3 regions of the Sinobaca sp. H24 genome follow, and region 1 is predicted to be linked to each of the others. Evidence: a T-box and tRNA genes for the amino acid it is inferred to sense, from the RefSeq annotation. Region 1 holds a T-box; the other regions hold tRNA genes.

Region 1 (6,051 bases):
AACCGAAGCGTACAAGTGTAGGCGAGGGATACGATAACCTGGCCCGCCTTTATCACGAAGGTTTTCATATCTGCAACATGCATTATGGAAGCCTTCGTACAGATGGCGATTGTTTATTCTGCTTATCCTTTCTCCAGCAAAAATAAAGAACAGGCTGTCTAAAAGTGATTTTTCACTCTTTGGGCAGTCTTTTTGTGTAAATAGATGACAGCCGGCAGTTTATTGGAATAAGGGAGTGGCCGCACGTGACAGACCAGAACGAACGAATTGATTACATAACAAAAAACCTGCAGATTATTCAAAGTGAGGACGTGTTTTCGTTTTCCATGGACGCTGTACTGCTGGCGAGGTTTGCCTGGGTGCCTATCACGCAGGGCAGTATTGTTGACTTGTGCAGCGGCAATGGAGTGATTCCTCTTGTATTATCAACAAGAAGCCGGGTGCCTATTACAGGGATAGAAATCCAGCCTCGTTTAAAAGATATGGCTGATCGGAGTATACACCTCAATCATCTCTCCGCCCAAATTCAGTGCATCGAAGCAGATGTACGGGAAACAACTGTCCCGCCGGCCCAGGCTGATCTGGTAACCTGCAACCCGCCGTACTTTGCTGCAGTCGCAGAAACGGAGTACCATAACAATCCTCATTTTGACGCCGCCCGCCATGAACGAAACGGCACTCTGCAGGATATCGTGAAGGCTGCTTCCCGTATGGTCAAGCAGAAGGGAAAAGTAGCAATGGTCCTTCGTCCGGAGCGCTTTTTGGAATTAGTGCATCTCTATCAACAGTATGGTATTGAACCAAAACGGGCGAAATGGATTCATCCGCTGGCGGACCGCCCGGCAAATATTCTGCTGCTCGAAGGAATAAAAGCAGGCCGGCCGGGTTTGACAATAGAACCCCCTTTGATTGTTTACGATGATCAGAGACAATATACAAAGGAGTTTCAGAAATATTATGAAGGAAGCGATTAAGCAGCATTATATATATATTCTTCGCTGCGCCGACCATACCTTGTATACCGGGTATACCGACAATGTAGAAAAAAGAATAGCGGCCCACGCAGCGGGAAAGGGTGCGAAGTATACGAGAGGACGAGGCCCTCTTGTTTTAATGCATCAGGAAGCATATTCAACCAAGCGGGAAGCACTGCAGAGAGAACGGGAAATTAAATCCTGGAACCGGGAGAAAAAAGAAATGTTGATTCAAAACAACAGAGGAGGTAGGCATGAAACAACAACATAGTTTTGCACAGGAAGGCGGAAGCCTGTATTTGGTTGCCACCCCGATAGGGAATTTAGAAGATATGACGTGGCGGGCCGTCCGGATTCTAAAGGAGGCGGATGTTATCTTTGCGGAGGATACGAGACAAACCAAAAAGCTCTGCTCGCATTTCGATATCCACACTCCTATGAACAGCTACCATGAGCATAACAAGCAGTACAAGGGAGAAGCCATTCTGCAGGCGCTTCATGAACAAAAAGTGGTAGCTTTAGTAAGTGATGCAGGTATGCCGCTTGTTTCCGATCCGGGTCTGGAAATTGTAAAGCAGTGTGTGGACCTCGATATACCTGTCATTCCCCTTCCCGGAGCGAATGCGGTTCTGCCTGCGCTGGCCGCGTCCGGACTGGCAGCCCAGGGATTTTACTTTTACGGATTTCTACCCAGAAAAAAGAAAGACCGTCTCGACGAACTGGCCCGGCTTTCTGAAGTTGGTGCGCCGCTGATTTTTTACGAAGCTCCCCATCGTTTGAAAGACATGCTTAAAGACATGAGCAGCGTGTGGGGAGACCGCCAGGCTTCTCTTGGAAGAGAGCTGACCAAACGCTTTGAAGAATTTACACGCGGGCGTATATCGGAACTGGCTGATTACGCTGCTTCCCACCATATAAAAGGAGAATGTTCACTCGTAGTGGAAGCGGGAAGCGGAGATCTTATGAAAAAAAACGACTGGTGGGAAGAATACAGCCTGCAAAGCCATGTGCATTATTATATAAAAGAAGGAATGACATCAAAAGAAGCGATTAAACAGGCCGCTGTGGACCGGGATATTCCCAAACGTGAAGTATATGCGGCCTATCACGAAATTCAGGGAGAATAAATAATCATTTCTTTCAAAAAAAGCGGCATCCTTTTGGATGCCGCTGCTTTATTTGGCTTTTTAGGCGTTCGTCTTGTGCTTGCTTGTATAGCTTTGAAGATCTTTCATAATTTCCTCTGCGCCTTCCGGGGAGAGAATAATTTTACCGCCGGCAAGAGAAACGTTATCATCCGATACTTCACCGGTAACTTGACAGGTCATGTTCGGCTTGTATTTTTTCAAAATAATGCGGTCATGATCCACATAGATTTCCAACGCATCTTTTTCTGCAATTTCCAGTGTGCGGCGAAGTTCTATAGGAATAACCACCCGTCCTAATTCGTCTACCTTACGTACAATACCTGTTGATTTCATAATGTTCGTCCTCCTAGGATTGAAATCTTTTTATGTCATCTTTCGACATTTTTCTCTATTTGTAACCTAAGAATACCAATGTTTAGAAACCAAGTCAAATATTTTTTACTTTGTATTATTGTAATATATAGAAATTTTTTCATATTAGTAAAATACTATTGTATCAGTGTTTAAATCAGTATTTAGAAAGTATATTTAGTTTTCTCCCCTGGTGTAATTTCCATTTACATATCCAATATAAGGATAAAAAAGAAATGATTTTATTTAAAATTGTCGAAAAAAGTCGAATGTAATCGCAGCGACCAAGATATTGACAGTGAAGGCGTTCCCCGATATATTTATTGTTGATATCCAATACAATATGAATACTGTTTTCCTGTGAAAGGATAAGTACAAAAGGACGCTGTAACAGAGAGCCGGGGGATGCTGAAAACCGGTGCAGCTGGAATTTTCGAAAATGGTCCGGGAGGAGTTTTCTCTTGAGTTTATATAAAACAAAAGAGAAACGTATGTCTGCGTTAAAGATGAGCGCTGTTTTCTGTTGAAGCAGTCCGCAGAAGCGCACCGAGCCCAGGCAGACTGCCGGGGAAATTTGGGTGGTACCGCGTGAGTAAAACTCTCGTCCCTTTGCAGGATGAGGGTTTATTTTATTTTATATAAAGAAGTTTTTCTATTGAGGAGGCCCCACGATGACAGAAAATGATAAGACGTTTTACCTGACAACGCCTATTTACTATCCAAGCGCCAAGCTTCATATCGGCCACGCCTATACGACAGTAGCAGGGGATGCTATGGCCCGTTATAAGCGGCTGCGCGGATACAACGTACGCTATTTAACGGGCACCGATGAACACGGTCAGAAGATTGAGCGCAAGGCCGAAGAAAAAGGTGTTTCCCCGCAGGAATTTGTTAATGAAGTAGTGACAGGTATTAAAGACCTCTGGGAAAAGCTTGATATTTCCTATGATGATTTTATCCGGACTACGGAATCAAGGCATAAAGAAGTAGTTCAGAAAATCTTTGAAACGCTGAAGTCAAACGGCGATATTTATCTGGACGAATATGAAGGCTGGTATTCGGTACCCGACGAAACGTTCTATACCGAGAGACAGCTTGATGATCCTATATATGAAAACGAAAAAATTGTCGGCGGGAAAAGCCCTGACAGCGGCCACGCCGTAGAATGGGTGAGAGAACGCTCCTACTTTTTCCGGATGAGCCGCTACGCCGACCGGCTTTTAAAGTACTATGAGGAAAATCCTGAATTTATCCAGCCGGAGTCGCGGAAAAACGAAATGATTAATAACTTTATTAAACCGGGGCTCGAAGACCTCGCTGTTTCCCGTACCGCATTTAAATGGGGGATTCCGGTAGAAAGCGATCCGGAGCATGTCGTTTATGTATGGATAGATGCTTTATCCAACTATATTACATCGCTTGGCTACAGTACGGATCAGGACGCGGATTATCAGAAATTCTGGCCGGCGGATGTGCATATTGTCGGGAAAGAAATCGTACGTTTTCATACGATATACTGGCCGATTATGCTGATGGCACTCGATCTGCCGCTTCCAAAGAAAGTATTCGGCCATGGCTGGCTGTTGATGAAAGATGGAAAAATGTCGAAATCCAAAGGGAACGTCGTTGATCCGATTCCATTGATAGAGCGCTATGGACTTGATGCTCTCCGCTATTACCTGCTGCGTGAAGTGCCGTTTGGATCCGATGGTGTATTTACGCCGGAGGGCTTCGTAGACCGCATCAATTACGATTTGGCCAACGACCTGGGAAATCTTCTTAACCGTACCGTAGCTATGGTTAACAAATACAAAGGCGGAACGCTGCCGGCTTATTTAAAAGATGCAACGCCATTTGACGCTTCTCTTGTCGATCTTGTCGAAGCGACAGTGGTTAAGGTGGAAGACGCAATGGAGGATATGGAATTCTCTGTAGCCTTGACGGCCATCTGGCAGCTGGTAAGCCGCACGAATAAATATATCGATGAAACACAGCCATGGGTGCTCGCAAAAAACGAAGAACATGCTGAACAGCTTGGGGCGGTTCTTTATCATTTAGCAGAATCGCTGCGCCATATATCTATTATGATTCAGCCATTCATGACAAAAACACCGCAGAAAATGTGGGAACAGCTTGGCATTCAAAAAGAAGACACCACATGGGAATCCCTGCATAGTTTTGGAGTGCTTTCTGAAGGCACTACCGTTGTTAAAAAGGGCACACCGGTATTCCCGAGACTCGATTATAAAGAAGAAGTAACCCACATTATTGAAGATATGGGGGGCGTAGCAAAGAAGAAGAATCTGAACCGGCCGAGGAAGAAGACACACAGGAGAGCGAAAGTAATGAAATTACAATAGATGAATTTCATAAAGTGGAGCTCAAAGTCGCTGAAGTAACAGCGGCCGAACCGGTGAAAAAAGCGGATAAGCTCTTAAAGATCCAGCTCGAACTGGGCGGGGAGTCAAGGCAGGTTGTCTCTGGTATTGCCGAACATTATACACCTGAAGAACTGGTAGGACGCAAAGTAATCTGTGTTACGAACCTAAAACCTGTGAAGCTTCGCGGCGAATGGTCGCAGGGGATGATTCTTGCTGCCTCCAAAGGAAAGAAACTGACGCTTGCCACTGTAGCGGATTCTCTTCCCAACGGTTCCGTCGTAAATTAAATCGAAGTGAAAAGGCAGGCTCCGGCCTGCCTTTTTTATAAGGAGGATACACGTATGCTGTTTGATACTCACGTGCATTTAAATGTAGAACAATTTGATGAAGATGTAGAAGAAGTGATAGAGCGCGCAAAAAAAGCCGGCGTAGAATGGATGAATGTAATTGGTTTCGATCGTCCTACTATTAGAAGGGCGATTGAACTAGCAGAAACCTATGAATTTATTTATGCGACCGTCGGCTGGCACCCGGTAGATGCTATAGATATGACAGAGGAGGATCTGCGCTGGATTGAAGAACTTGCTTCCCATCCTAAAGTGATTGCCCTTGGTGAAATGGGATTGGATTATCATTGGGATAAATCGCCGGCAGACATTCAAAAAGAAGTATTTCGAAAGCAGATCCGTCTCGCCCAGAAAGTAAATCTTCCAATTGTCATTCACGACCGCGAAGCGCATGAAGATGTCGTGGCGATGCTGCAGGAAGAACAGGCAGAAAAAACCGGCGGCATTATGCACTGCTTCGGAGGCGATGCAGAAATGGCCGCCAAGTGTCTGGACATGAATTTTTATATTTCCTTTGGAGGACCGGTAACGTTCAAAAACGCCAAACTGCCAAAAGAAGTAGCGGCAGGCGTACCGATGGACCGGATTCTAATAGAAACAGACTGCCCGTTTCTGGCGCCGCACCCTTACCGGGGCAAGCGAAATGAGCCATCCTATGTAACGCTTATCGCAGATAAAATCGCTGAGCTTAAAGGGATGGAGCCTGAAGCGTTTTATGCCCGGACTACAGCTAATGCCAGACGCCTATTTCGATTGGAAGACAAATAAATGCTTCGTATCAAAGAATGTATTGTCGTGGAAGGAAAAGATGATACAGCTGCTGTAAAACGAGCGGTTGAAGCTGACACCA
Region 2 (6,051 bases), on a different contig from region 1:
TTTTCACACGCCCGATCGCGGTCAGCCTTCTAGGCGTTGCGCTTCTCGCTTTTGTCGTGCCTCTCTGGCAGGCTATGCGAAACCGCAGAAAATCAAAAATGTCTTCCTAACAAAAAAAGCCCGGCCCGCTTATGTTAAAGCGAGGCCGGGTTTTCCGTTCAGATCCCAGTCGGCAAGGTTCTGTTTGTTCCATTCAATATAGGCAGCTGCTCCGATCATCGCAGCATTATCAGTACAGAGCTCAATCGGCGGAATCGTCCAGTCGATACCTGTACCTGTAAAAGCATCTTTCAATGCCGCACGCAGGCCTCTATTTGCAGCTACTCCGCCGGCTGCAATCACCTGCTTCACGTCATAGGCAAGCGCCGCCCGTTTTGTTTTTTCCACGAGCACTTCCACCACGCTGTGCTGAAAGCTTGCCGCAACATCTTCGGCTTTAAACGGCTCGCCGCGCTGCTCTGCATTATGCTTGGTGTTAATAACCGAGGACTTCAGCCCGCTGAAGCTGAAATCATACGAGTCCGGCTCCAGCCATGCAATCGGCAGCTTCACCGTCGGTTCTCCTGTGGCAGCAAGGCGCTCCAGATGCGGGCCGCCCGGATAGGGAAGGCCTAATGTGCGCGCCACTTTGTCGTAGGCTTCGCCTGCGGCATCATCCCGTGTTTCCCCGATCACTTCCATGTGGCCGGGCTCTTTCATATAGACAAGCTCCGTATGGCCTCCAGAGACAACGAGTGCCATCGCCGGATAGAGTATTGGCTTGACCAGCTCCGCCGCCTGAATATGACCGGCAATATGGTGAACCGGGATTAACGGCAGGCCGTGGGCGAATGCTGCGGCTTTGGCCGCACTGATGCCAACGAGAAGGGCTCCGACAAGTCCCGGGCCTTCCGTTACGGCAATCGCCGTCAATTTAGAAAAAGGAAGCTCTGCCTCCAGCATCGCCTGCTCCATTACCTGCGTAATAATTTCCGTATGGTGGCGGGAAGCAATTTCGGGAACGACGCCGCCAAACCGCTTATGGCTGTCCATCTGCGAGGCGACGACGCTGGAAATAATTTCGCTGCCGTTTTTTACGACCGAGGCTGCTGTTTCATCGCAGCTCGTTTCAATAGCCAGGATGATCACATCTTCTTTTATCATTGCCAGTACCGCTCCTTCAGGTTCACCCACATCACCAGCGCATCCTCCTGGTTGTCGGTGTAGTAGTTTTTGCGGATGCCGCCCGCTTCAAATCCATATTTTCTGTACAGGTTCTGGGCAAGGTGGTTGCTTGTCCGGACCTCAAGCGTCATCGTAAGGGCGCCGTAGGTCAAAGAAAGCTCCAGTACGTGCCGGAGAAGCGCGTCACCTATGCCAAGGCCTCTTTTGGACTGATGAACCGCTATGTTGGTAATATGGGCTTCGTCCATAATAATCCAGACACCGCAGTATCCAACAATCTTTCCTTCGTATTCAGCCACCAGGTAATAGGCAAACTGATTGAGCAGCAACTTCATTTTCAAACGCTTCTTTCGTCCAAGGCACAGAAAAAGCATCCACTTCGACTTTGTACACGCCGTCCACGTCTTCTGCCGTCATGAGGCGGACCGTTGTCTGTTTGTTTATCATGGCCGGCTGCCGCCCCTGCCTCCAGCCATTTTTTCTCCGCTTCCGCCAGCTGCGCATATTCCGGGACAAGCTCATGGGCATGCACCGCCAGATCTTCATGCTGCTCCGCAATTGCGGCCAGGGAGGATGCCCGCGGTACCGACTGCTCCGCTGAAGCAAATTGGACCTCCGGACAAGCCCCCGTAATCCGTTCTTTATGTTTGTCTGCTTCTTCTCCTATTAAAAGAACAGGGCCCTCAAGTGTCTGCAGTTTCTCTATCCAGGCCGGCACATCCAGGACCCCGTCTGCTTCCATGCGCTGGCATACGCCGTTTTCAGCATAATAAATGCCGGTGTAGACATGATCCCGTCTTGCATCAATGAACGGTACAATCCAGCCGCTGAAAAGCTTCGCCTGTTCTGCGAGCAGATGCAGGCTGGAAATTCCGTAGACCGGAATCTGCAGCGACCAGGCCAGCGTTTTTGCTGTAGTGACCGCAATGCGTACTCCGGTATAGGAACCGGGCCCTTTTGCCGCGGCAATTGCATCCAGATCCCCGGCCTTGACTCCGGTTTCCTTTAAAAGGGAATCGATAGCGGGCATCAGCCGCTGGGAATGGGTCTGCTTTAAAAAGGTAGTGTATTCTCCAACTGTTCTTCCGTTAACCGAAACGGCCGCACTCATCGTTGATGTGGTTGTCGTAAAAGACAATATATTCATTCTGCCTTACGCTCCTCTATCCAATTCAGCCAGCTTCCGCTGTCCGCTGAAAAATGTATAATACGTTTGTCATCCCCGGCGTACTCAATTTTAATCTGCAGACGGTCCGGCGCATCCAGCCAGCTTTCAATCCGTTCCGGCCATTCAATCAGCGTGACGCCGTCTCCTTCAATATACTCTTCCAGTCCCAGCTCTTCGCTTTCTTCTTCCAGCCGGTACACGTCCATATGATAAAAAGGAAAGCGGCCTTTGTATTCTTTCATAATCGTATAGGTCGGGCTGTTTACGTTTCCCGTCACGCCGAGACCATGTGCCAGTCCTTTGGCAAAGTGGGTTTTTCCGGTGCCTAAATCACCGGAAAGCGTGATCACGTCTCCTGCCCGGGCCAGACGGCCGATCTCCTGCGCCTGTTTCATCGTATCTTCGGAAGATACTGTTGTTATGTGAAAGGCTGCCATCGTTATCCCTGCCCTTCTTTTCCGCTGAAGTGATTATAGCCTTTTTTCTCGAGTGCTTCTGCATCTCCGTGATGATGAAGCCACACGCCGGCCGTTCCCGCCTCGACGCGGCCGATATTCGTTACATTGATTCCCGCGGCTTCCGAGAGCCTTTGGAACTCTTCCCAGCTCCCGGCTTCGATCGTACCGAGCAGCTCGAAGTCTTCTCCGCCGTAGAGCATCCACTCCCAGTACTCCGCCGGATCAAATCCGGCAAATTCGCCCGGAACGGGTACCAGCTCCTGCTCGAGGTGCATTTGAACGCCGCTTGCTTCAGCTATTTCAAAGCTTTCACTGGCCAGGCCGTCGCTGATATCATTCAGCGCAATTCGTGCACTTAACGAAGCCGCAAGCCGTCCGGTTTTCACCTGCGGTTCGGGACGCTGGTGGTAGGAGAGCAGTGTCTGTTCTATGGAGGAAAAAGATGCATGCCTGCCTTTGTCCAGCAGAAGCTTCAAGCCGGAAGCGGAACGGCCGACAGATCCTGTGAGGAAAATAACATCGCCCGGCTCGGCGTTTCGGCGAAGCAGCCTGCGTCCTGTTTCCACGCGGCCGATTACGGTTATGGATACATCAGTTCGTGGGCGAAAGAAACCGTGTCGCCTCCGATCAGATCCATTTCAAACCGGTCGCCCAGCTCCGCCATACCCTCATAAAGGCCGGAGAGCTCATCATCCTCCCAGTGCGGAGGAATCGCAATGGATACAATATAAAAGGAAGGCTCCGCTCCCATCGCCGCCAGATCGCTGATATTGGCCGCAAGTGCTTTATAGCCGATATCATAAGGCGCCATTGTCTCTTTGTAAAATGAATGCCTTCAATCATCGTATCCACACAGACTACTTCATCAAAAAAAGAAGACGCCTTGTAGACCGCAGCGTCGTCTCCTATTCCTTCTTCAAGTCGTTTTTGGTGGGAATGGGCAGGCGTATGCTGTTGAATCCATTCAAATTCGTCTTTTGGCATGCTATCACCCATCTATTTTCTCGGTCTATTCGTTATGCTTTCAGTTTACCTTATTCTATAAAAAGCGCAAGAAAACGAGGATATTCTTCATTTTTTGCATAAAAAAAAGCCCTATCGGCTTGAGTTTAAAAATAATTGGTTGCGGGAGGAGGATTTGAACCTCCGACCTCCGGGTTATGAGCCCGACGAGCTACCAGACTGCTCTATCCCGCGATATGGGTTAAAAATCAAACAGCACGGCAACGTCCTACTTTCACAGGGGGTCGCCCCCCAATTATCATTGGCGCTGAAAAGCTTAACTTCCGTGTTCGGCATGGGAACGGGTGGGGCCTTTTCGCTGTCGCCACCGTACTTATTTGTTTTGATGTGGTGTGTCTCTCAACGCCACGTATAATAATATACCACGTGATTATTCACTTCGCAACCCTATTTTTAAACTTTTTTCTATTTATTTATTGTCAGAAATGTTACAATATTATAAATACTATTATTAATAATAAAAAAGCCCGCTGCTTTTTTTTGCTTAGGATGTGATAAAGGAGGGATTCTGATGAGTGCCGGCCGTACGCTATCTGCCTTTCTGCTGGCTAATGTGATGCTGCTTCTGACATTTGTATTCCTGCCCGTGCTTTTGTTAACAGACAATATCAGTATCTTTCAGAACATGCTTAACTATATTAACAAATCATCATAAGGCTGCACCTAAAAGAGCTGTCCCAATTGGGCAGCTCTTTTTAGGTTCTTACTGCAGTTTCCCTCTGCCTTCTACGAGCAGTTCTTCCTCTACTTTGTTGTTGGAAATCACGTAAGCTTTTTCGTATAAATTACATACCGGACAAATATGATTAGGAATAATTTCTATTTTCTCCCCTATATTTATGTTGGCACGAAACGAAGCGTTATTAATAATAGCATGCTCATCAAACACGCCGTCCACGTGAATACCGTCAAATGCTTTCAGGGTTCCGTACCCCTCTGTTTTTGTTAACCCCGCATTTCTGCTCTGAGCCGTCAGTCCTTTTGCCCCTACGTCGGTAATCACCCGCTCCTCTGTCGGTTTGCTGATCACGGTCGTGAGAACAGAAGCAGCGCAGCGGTCGTAGCTGCCAATAACGTTGCCTTGCGAAACGTCCATAAAAATATAGGTTCCCGGCCTGATTTCCGTCACGCCTGCAGGAACCTCGAAATCAAACATAAACGGAGGCGTCGATCCTATGCTGACCGTCTCAGCTTTCATATTCATTTCCTCCGCCCATGCTGCATAGTCCAGCGTGCTTTTCACGCTGTCCATGTAGATCTTTCTGCACTCTTCTTTAGTCTCCGCTTTATACGAATGCCCGTCGTGGGAAAATAATCCTTTAAATTCGACGTTGCTGCATTTCTTGAGTGCACGAAGCAGTTCGATAAACTGGGGTTTCGTCGTTATCCCCGAACGCTTCTCCCCTACTTCAATTTCGATCAGCACCTGAGCTTTTTTGGCAGCCCCTTCAAATACTTTTTCAATTTCAGTCACCTGGTACGTATTATCGATGCCAAATGAAATGTGTATCGTTTCTGCTAATGTTCTAATACGATTTAATTTCGTTACACCTACAATTTCATTGGCTATAAATATATTCTTTAATCCCCGCTCGGCCATTACTTCAGCCTCTCCTACCTTAGCTGCTGCTATACCTACTGCCCCTGCCTCTTCCTGAAGACAGGCTACCGCGGGCATCTTATGCGTTTTTGTGTGCGGGCGCAGGGTTACATTATTTTTATCAGCGTAAGCCTGCATGGACTGGAGATTCCTCATCATAATGTTTTTATCAATCAACAGCGCCGGCGTGTCAATATCACGGATATACATGCTTTTTTCTCCTCCTTACATAGATCAACGAAAAGCTTTGCTTTCGCTGCTTGAATTCATATAAAAAATTCTATATAATTTCAATATAAATCATATTATATAAAAATTATTCAAAAGTCAAACGATTATTCAAAAAAAAACACTTATATCAGCAGTTTAACGACTTACCCTTTTAAAAATAATATATAAAAATTTATATAATTCAGCCGAAGGAGACAGCAGAATGACGAATGAAAACGAGCAGCACCTGAAAGGGTATATTCCTTTAGCCAAATCGACCGCCGCGATGTTTGGGACGGACTGCGAGGTGGTGCTTCACGATTTAACCAACCCGCAGGCTTCTGTTATTTTCACGGTAAATAATCATGTAACCGGCCGTGAAACAGGCCAGTCATTTGACCATCTTGTAAAAACCGTGCTGCGCTCCA
Region 3 (6,051 bases), on a different contig from region 1:
ATCACCAGTCCGGGAGGATGGAATATTATTGGCCGATCGCCGATCTCCTTGTTTCATAAGGAAGCAGACACGCCTATTCTTCTGCAGGCCGGCGATTTTCTGAATTTTTACGAAATATCAGCCGCAGATTATAGAACTATTAAAGAACAGGTTAAGCAAAATACGTATACGATCCGTGTTAAAACAAAACGTGTCTGACGTAAGGAAGGGAGGGGGAGGAAAAGCGATGCCGGACATATTATGCAAAGTAGAAAAGCCAGGTCTGCTGACGACGATTCAGGATCTGGGCCGATACGGTTATCAGGACCGGGGTGTTGCTCCTGCTGGAGCGATGGATGTATATTCTTTAATGATCGGCAACCTGCTTGTCGGTAATGAAGAAAATACGCCGGGTCTGGAAATTACAATTATGGGCCCAAAGCTTGTGTTTGAAGCGGAAGCGGTGATTGCCCTAACAGGTGCGGATCTGCATGCGGCCTGTAATGGAAAGCCTGTTCCTCAGTGGAAAAGCTTCCTCGTGCATAAAGGAGATGTGCTTTCGTTTAAAGGCCATAAAAACGGCTCCAGGGCTTACTTAACGGTAGAAGGCGGATTTGATGGGGAACGGTTTCTGGAAAGCTCTTCGACCTATTTAAAAGCAAAAATCGGCGGTATTGAAGGCCGGGCTCTTTTTAAGAATGATATGCTGTACTACCATGCTGACCGTGCCAACGGCCGTACGGGGAAAGGTATTTCCCGCAAGCGGCAGCCGGTGTATCTTGATGAACAGGTGCTCCGAGTGATTGAAGGACCTGATACAGAAGCATTTACTCCAGAATCCGTTGAACTATTTTACCGGCAGGGCTATACCGTCACAAAAGACGCGGATCGGATGGGATGCCGACTGGAAGGCGAGACCTTGTCCCATGTCGACTCCGCTGATATATTGTCAGAGGCTTCCTCTTTTGGAACGATACAAGTTCCAGCCGGCGGGCAGCCGATTATTCTAATGGCGGACCGTCAGACTACCGGCGGCTACACGAGAATTGCGACGGTTATTTCGGCGGATCTTCCGAAAGCAGCCCAGCTGTATCCGGGCCAGAGGGTTCGTTTTAAAAAGGTTTCTTTGGAAAATGCCAATCAGGTAAAGAAAAAGAAAACCTCATTTATTAAAAGTATTAAGTTTGCATCCAACTATCAATGATGAATGAAAGGCTGAGATATAATTATGGCAACGTATTTCAATACAAAAGCGGTTCATTTCCAGAAAAACGACGGTGAAAAAAATGTAAGTAAGGCAAAACCGATCTATCAGACATCCGCATTTACATTCCAGGATCTGGACGATATGGAGCAGTACTTTTCCGGAGAAAAAGAACATCTATACACACGGTACAGCAATCCCAATTCCGATGATCTCGGACATGGCACCGCAGAGCTGGAGGAAGCTCCGGCCGGCCTGGCTACGTCCTCGGGGATGTCTGCCATTCTGGCAGGAGTGCTTGCGACTGTGAAACCCGGGGAGCACATGATTGTGCCTCTTGATCTGTACGGCGGCACGTACCAGCTCTTTCAAACCGAACTTCTGGAATGGGGAATTGAAGTCAGCGTTATCGACTTTAGAGACCTTGCCAATGTAGAAAAAGCGATTCAGTCCAACACCGTGCTTCTTTATGCAGAATCGGTGACCAATCCATTACTGCGTGTGGAAGATATTGCCGGACTCGTCGCTATGGCCTCGGGTAAAGAGCATATGCGGGTCATGATTGATAACACATTTCCTACGCCATACCTTCTGAAGCCCTATACTCTTGGTGCGGACCTTGTTGTTCACAGCGCCACGAAATATATTGGCGGGCACAGTGATGTGAGCGCCGGAGTGTTGACAGGCGGTACCGAACTGATTGCAAAAGCAAAAAAACGTATGATCTCTATGGGTTCTAATTTAAGTCCGTTTGAAAGCTGGCTGGCCTGCCGCGGCCTGAAAACGCTGGGGCTTCGAATGCAGAGTCAGTCTGACAATGCGGGTCGGCTGGCAGAATGGTTCGAGAAAAGCGGAAGTGCCGACCAGGTTTTTTATCCGAAAGGATTATCGGATCACGGCAACGGCGCGATGATCAGCGTTAACCTGTCCGAAGCATATGATATTAAAACCTTTTTTGCTTCGCTGCAGTGGATTAAAATCATGCCGTCGCTTGCCGGGGTGGAAACAACGGTTTCTTATCCGGTTAATACGTCGCACCGTACCGTTCCGGAAGAAATTCGTTCAGCTCTCGGTATTAGCGTGCAGACGGTACGGATTTCAGTGGGTATTGAAGACAGCCGGGACATTATTGCTGTCTTTACCCAGGCGCTTGAAGCCGCAAAAAAATAACACAAAAAGAAGCTGTCCCAGAGAGGACAGCTTCTTTTTTCGTCTCTTGGCAAAAGTCAGCCTGATTTGATACCGGCTCCGCAGAGGGGAATAACCACTATTTCTTCGGTGGCTTTGCTGTATTGAAGGTATCCGGCATAATTGACAGCGGACGTTATTTCCACATAAAACCCTTTACGGCTGAGAATGTCTCTTGCCCGCTCGATCTCCTCTTCTTCTATTGTGATAAATGTTCCGTTTGTATCAGATACGGCCTCTAAAATCTGTCCGGCCCGTGCCGGTGCAGCAATAGCAATCCCTTCAGCTGCTGTTCCCTGATTCGTTAAAGGAGCCGTGGTTTGTTCCTGACGCTCAAAAGCAGAAGCAAGGGATGCGCAGTTTGCTGCCTGAATGGCTGCGATCTTTGGCATTTTGTCAATGAACCCATTAGCCAGCAATTCTTTAAACCCATAGTAGGCACCGAGCAGAAGCGTGCCATTTCCAACAGGAATAATCAACGTGTCGGGGGCGCGGCCTAGCTCCTCATAAATTTCGTAGGCATATGTTTTTGTTCCTTCAAAAAAGTAGGGATTGTATACATGGCTGGCGTAAAAAATGCCTTCTGCTTCTACAGCCTGCTGGGCAGCGGCGGCGACATCTTCTCTCGTGCCCTGAACCTGCTTTATTGTGGCGTGATGAGCCTCGATTTGTGCGATCTTTTTGGGAGACGTATGGGCGCTCACATAAATATCGCAGGCTATCGCACAGCGGGCAGCGTAAGCAGCGATAGCGGTACCCGCATTGCCGCTGCTGTCTGCGATGATTTTCGAAACGCCTAATTCTTTGGCTTTGGTGATTAGAACGGCCGCTCCGCGATCTTTGAAAGAAAGGGTGGGCATCATGTAATCTACTTTTACATAGGTGTGGGGCTCAAGAGTATCCAGCACGACTAAAGGTGTCTGGCCTTCTCCAAGCGTAACGGTTTCCCAGGTTCTGGAGTCCTTTGCGAAAGGCATCGCTTGGACATAGCGCCATAGGGTTCGAACCTTCGGGTCCCAGGACGATTGATCAATACGGGGCGTATCCTTATGTATGTCGAGCATGCTGCCGCATGTGCAGCGCCATACCATAGAGACAGCTGTGTATGTCTTATTGCAGGTGGAGCAAATATATTCTTCCATTATCTTATCCTTTCCTTCATCTAGAACCGTAAAGAAACTGCCCTTTTTAAGGACAGCTTCTTAGTCTGTGCACTTCTAACTATTTGTTAATATGGTTCAGCATGTTTTGGTAGACGCTGATATTGTCTGTTAGTATAAGCACAGGTAAAAAGATAAACGTTAGAAGCAGCATAACATTTGCAAGTAGAAAAGCAGACAACGATCGGCCGACATTCATCAGAATCCCTCCTTTATCGTATCCTTTACGGGCATCTTTCCTTCTTTAATAGTATTTATAATATTGTAACATTTCTGACAATAAATTAAAACAAAAAGTTGAAAATAAGGGTTGCGGTATGAATAATCACGTGGTATATTATTATACGTGGCGTTGAGAGACACACCACATAAAAAACAATAAGTACGGTGGCGAGAGCGAAAAGGCCACACCCGTTCCCATGCCGAACACGGAAGTTAAGCTTTTCAGCGCTGATGATAATTGGGGGGCGACCCCCTGTGAAAGTAGGACGTTGCCGTGCTTGTTGATTTTTTACCCATATCGCGGGATAGAGCAGTCTGGTAGCTCGTCGGGCTCATAACCCGGAGGTCGGAGGTTCAAATCCTCCTCCCGCAACCAATTATTTTACACACTCAAGCCGATAGGGCTTTTTTTTATGCGCAAAATGAAGAATCCCTTCGTTTTCTTGCGCTTTTTATAGAATAAGGTAAACTAAAAGAATAACGAATAGACCGAGAAAATAGATGGGTGATAGCATGCCAAAAGACGAATTTGAATGGATTCAACAGCATACGCCTGCTCATTCCCACCAAAAACGACTTGAAGAAGGAATAGGAGACGACGCTGCAGTTTACCGGGCGTCTTCTTTTTTTGATGAAGTTGTCTGTGTGGATACAATGATTGAGGGCATTCATTTCAAAAAAGAAACAATGGCTCCTTATGACATCGGCTATAAAGCGCTGGCTGCGAATATCAGTGATCTGGCCGCAATGGGAGCGGAGCCTTCCTTTTATATTGTATCCATTGCAATTCCCCCTCACTGGGAGGACAAAGAGCTGTCCGGACTGTATAAAGGAATGGCAGCGCTTGGGGGCCGGTACAGCATGGATTTGATCGGCGGGGATACTGTGTCCTCAGCGCATGAGCTGATGGTATCGATCACCGTTATCGGACGTGTGGAAGCCGGACGCAGGCTGCTTCGCCGTAATGCCGCAGCCGGAGATGTGATTTTTCTAACGGGCCCTGTCGGCCGTTCGGCATCCGGCTTAAAGCTGCTGCTGGAAAAAGGCAGGCACGCTTCTTTTTCTTCAGTAGAAGAGAGGCTTCTTTCCTATCATCAGCGGCCGGAGCCGCAGGTGGAAGTGGGGCGGCTTGCTGCCTCGATGACAGCAAGAATGGCACTCAATGATATCAGTGACGGTCTAGCCAGTGAAAGCTTTGAAATAGCGGAAGCAAGCGGTATCCAGATGCATCTGGAACAGGGGCTTGTGCCGATACCCAATGAATTTACCGATTACACACCAGAAGACTACTGGGAATGGATGCTCTACGGCGGTGAAGATTTCGAACTGCTTGGTACGATAGAAGCCGAAAGCTGGGATGATTTCCGGAAACAGGCCGAAGCTGCAGGACAGAAGGTAACGAAGATCGGCCGTGTGGAAACAGGAACACCCGGCGTGTGGCTTCATGACGGGGAAAAAATAGTCTCTCTTGAAAAAAAAGGATACAATCATTTTAGTGGAAAAGAAGGGCAGGGATAGCAATGGCAGCCTTTCATATAACGACGGTCTCGCCCGATGATACGATGAAGCAGGCCGAAGAGATTGGCAGACTGGCCCGGGCCGGTGACGTGATCACGTTGTCCGGGGATTTAGGTACGGGGAAAACCCACTTTGCCAAAGGGCTGGCGGTTGGTCTCGGTGTGAAGGGAAACGTAAACAGTCCAACGTATACAATTATGAAGGAATATATGGGACGTGTGCCTTTTTATCACCTGGATGTTTACCGGCTGGAAGAAGAAAGCGAAGAGCTGGGACTTGAAGAGTATATTGAAGGAGAGGGCGTTTCGCTGATTGAATGGCCGGAACGGATTGAAGGCTGGCTTCATGCACCGGACAGGCTGCAGATTACGATCGAGCACGCCGGAGATGATAAACGAATTATACATTTTTCAGCGGACAGCGGAAGCTGGCTGAATTGGATAGAGGAGCGTAAGGCAGAATGAATATATTGTCTTTTACGACAACCACATCAACGATGAGTGTCTCCGTGTCGGTTAATGGAAGAACGGTTGGAGAGTACACGACTTTTTTAAAGCAGACCCATTCCCAGCGGCTTATGCCGGCCATTGATTCCCTGCTGAAGGAAACCGGGATAAAAGCAGGAGATTTGGATGCAATTGCTGCAGCGAAAGGACCCGGTTCCTACACCGGGGTAAGAATTGCAATAACGACAGCCAAAACGCTGGCCTGGTCGCTGGAGATTCCGGTGTATGGTATTTCAAGCCTGAATCTGCTTGCTGAACAGGCGAAGCTTTTCAA

Evidence for each region. The T-box of region 1 lies ahead of metG (methionine--tRNA ligase). A T-box ahead of a tRNA ligase gene usually reads a tRNA of that ligase, here a tRNA-Met.
Region 2: it encodes a tRNA-Met, which carries the amino acid that the T-box ahead of metG (methionine--tRNA ligase) is inferred to sense. The anticodon was not compared.
Region 3: it encodes a tRNA-Met, which carries the amino acid that the T-box ahead of metG (methionine--tRNA ligase) is inferred to sense. The anticodon was not compared.

Annotation. Positions count from the first base shown of each region.
Region 1 is NZ_JALBWT010000033.1:34,548-40,598, reverse strand. Features, by position in the region: gene yabA (DNA replication initiation control protein YabA) at 1-146, shown strand, start outside; gene MMY81_RS26520 (tRNA1(Val) (adenine(37)-N6)-methyltransferase) at 246-974, shown strand; gene MMY81_RS26515 (GIY-YIG nuclease family protein) at 958-1,245, shown strand; gene rsmI (16S rRNA (cytidine(1402)-2'-O)-methyltransferase) at 1,229-2,101, shown strand; gene MMY81_RS26505 (transition state genes transcriptional regulator AbrB) at 2,162-2,455, opposite strand; T-box leader at 2,825-3,085, shown strand; partial or broken gene metG (methionine--tRNA ligase) at 3,145-5,141, shown strand; gene MMY81_RS26495 (TatD family hydrolase) at 5,196-5,969, shown strand; gene rnmV (ribonuclease M5) at 5,970-6,051, shown strand, end outside.
Region 2 is NZ_JALBWT010000008.1:75,091-81,141, reverse strand. Features, by position in the region: gene MMY81_RS12720 (tripartite tricarboxylate transporter permease) at 1-110, shown strand, start outside; gene tsaD (tRNA (adenosine(37)-N6)-threonylcarbamoyltransferase complex transferase subunit TsaD) at 130-1,143, opposite strand; partial or broken gene rimI (ribosomal protein S18-alanine N-acetyltransferase) at 1,140-1,611, opposite strand; gene tsaB (tRNA (adenosine(37)-N6)-threonylcarbamoyltransferase complex dimerization subunit type 1 TsaB) at 1,502-2,311, opposite strand; gene tsaE (tRNA (adenosine(37)-N6)-threonylcarbamoyltransferase complex ATPase subunit type 1 TsaE) at 2,308-2,769, opposite strand; gene MMY81_RS12695 (thiamine-phosphate kinase) at 2,772-3,356, opposite strand; gene MMY81_RS12690 (AIR synthase related protein) at 3,371-3,601, opposite strand; tRNA gene MMY81_RS12685 (tRNA-Met) at 3,911-3,987, opposite strand; rRNA gene rrf (5S ribosomal RNA) at 4,009-4,125, opposite strand; gene MMY81_RS12675 (hypothetical protein) at 4,325-4,468, shown strand; gene MMY81_RS12670 (D-TA family PLP-dependent enzyme) at 4,517-5,623, opposite strand; gene MMY81_RS12665 (helix-turn-helix transcriptional regulator) at 5,847-6,051, shown strand, end outside.
Region 3 is NZ_JALBWT010000001.1:27,409-33,459, reverse strand. Features, by position in the region: gene pxpB (5-oxoprolinase subunit PxpB) at 1-198, shown strand, start outside; gene MMY81_RS00180 (5-oxoprolinase subunit C family protein) at 227-1,183, shown strand; gene MMY81_RS00175 (trans-sulfuration enzyme family protein) at 1,208-2,353, shown strand; gene MMY81_RS00170 (pyridoxal-phosphate dependent enzyme) at 2,410-3,513, opposite strand; gene MMY81_RS00165 (hypothetical protein) at 3,593-3,730, opposite strand; rRNA gene rrf (5S ribosomal RNA) at 3,915-4,031, shown strand; tRNA gene MMY81_RS00155 (tRNA-Met) at 4,053-4,129, shown strand; gene thiL (thiamine-phosphate kinase) at 4,267-5,271, shown strand; gene tsaE (tRNA (adenosine(37)-N6)-threonylcarbamoyltransferase complex ATPase subunit type 1 TsaE) at 5,274-5,735, shown strand; gene tsaB (tRNA (adenosine(37)-N6)-threonylcarbamoyltransferase complex dimerization subunit type 1 TsaB) at 5,732-6,051, shown strand, end outside.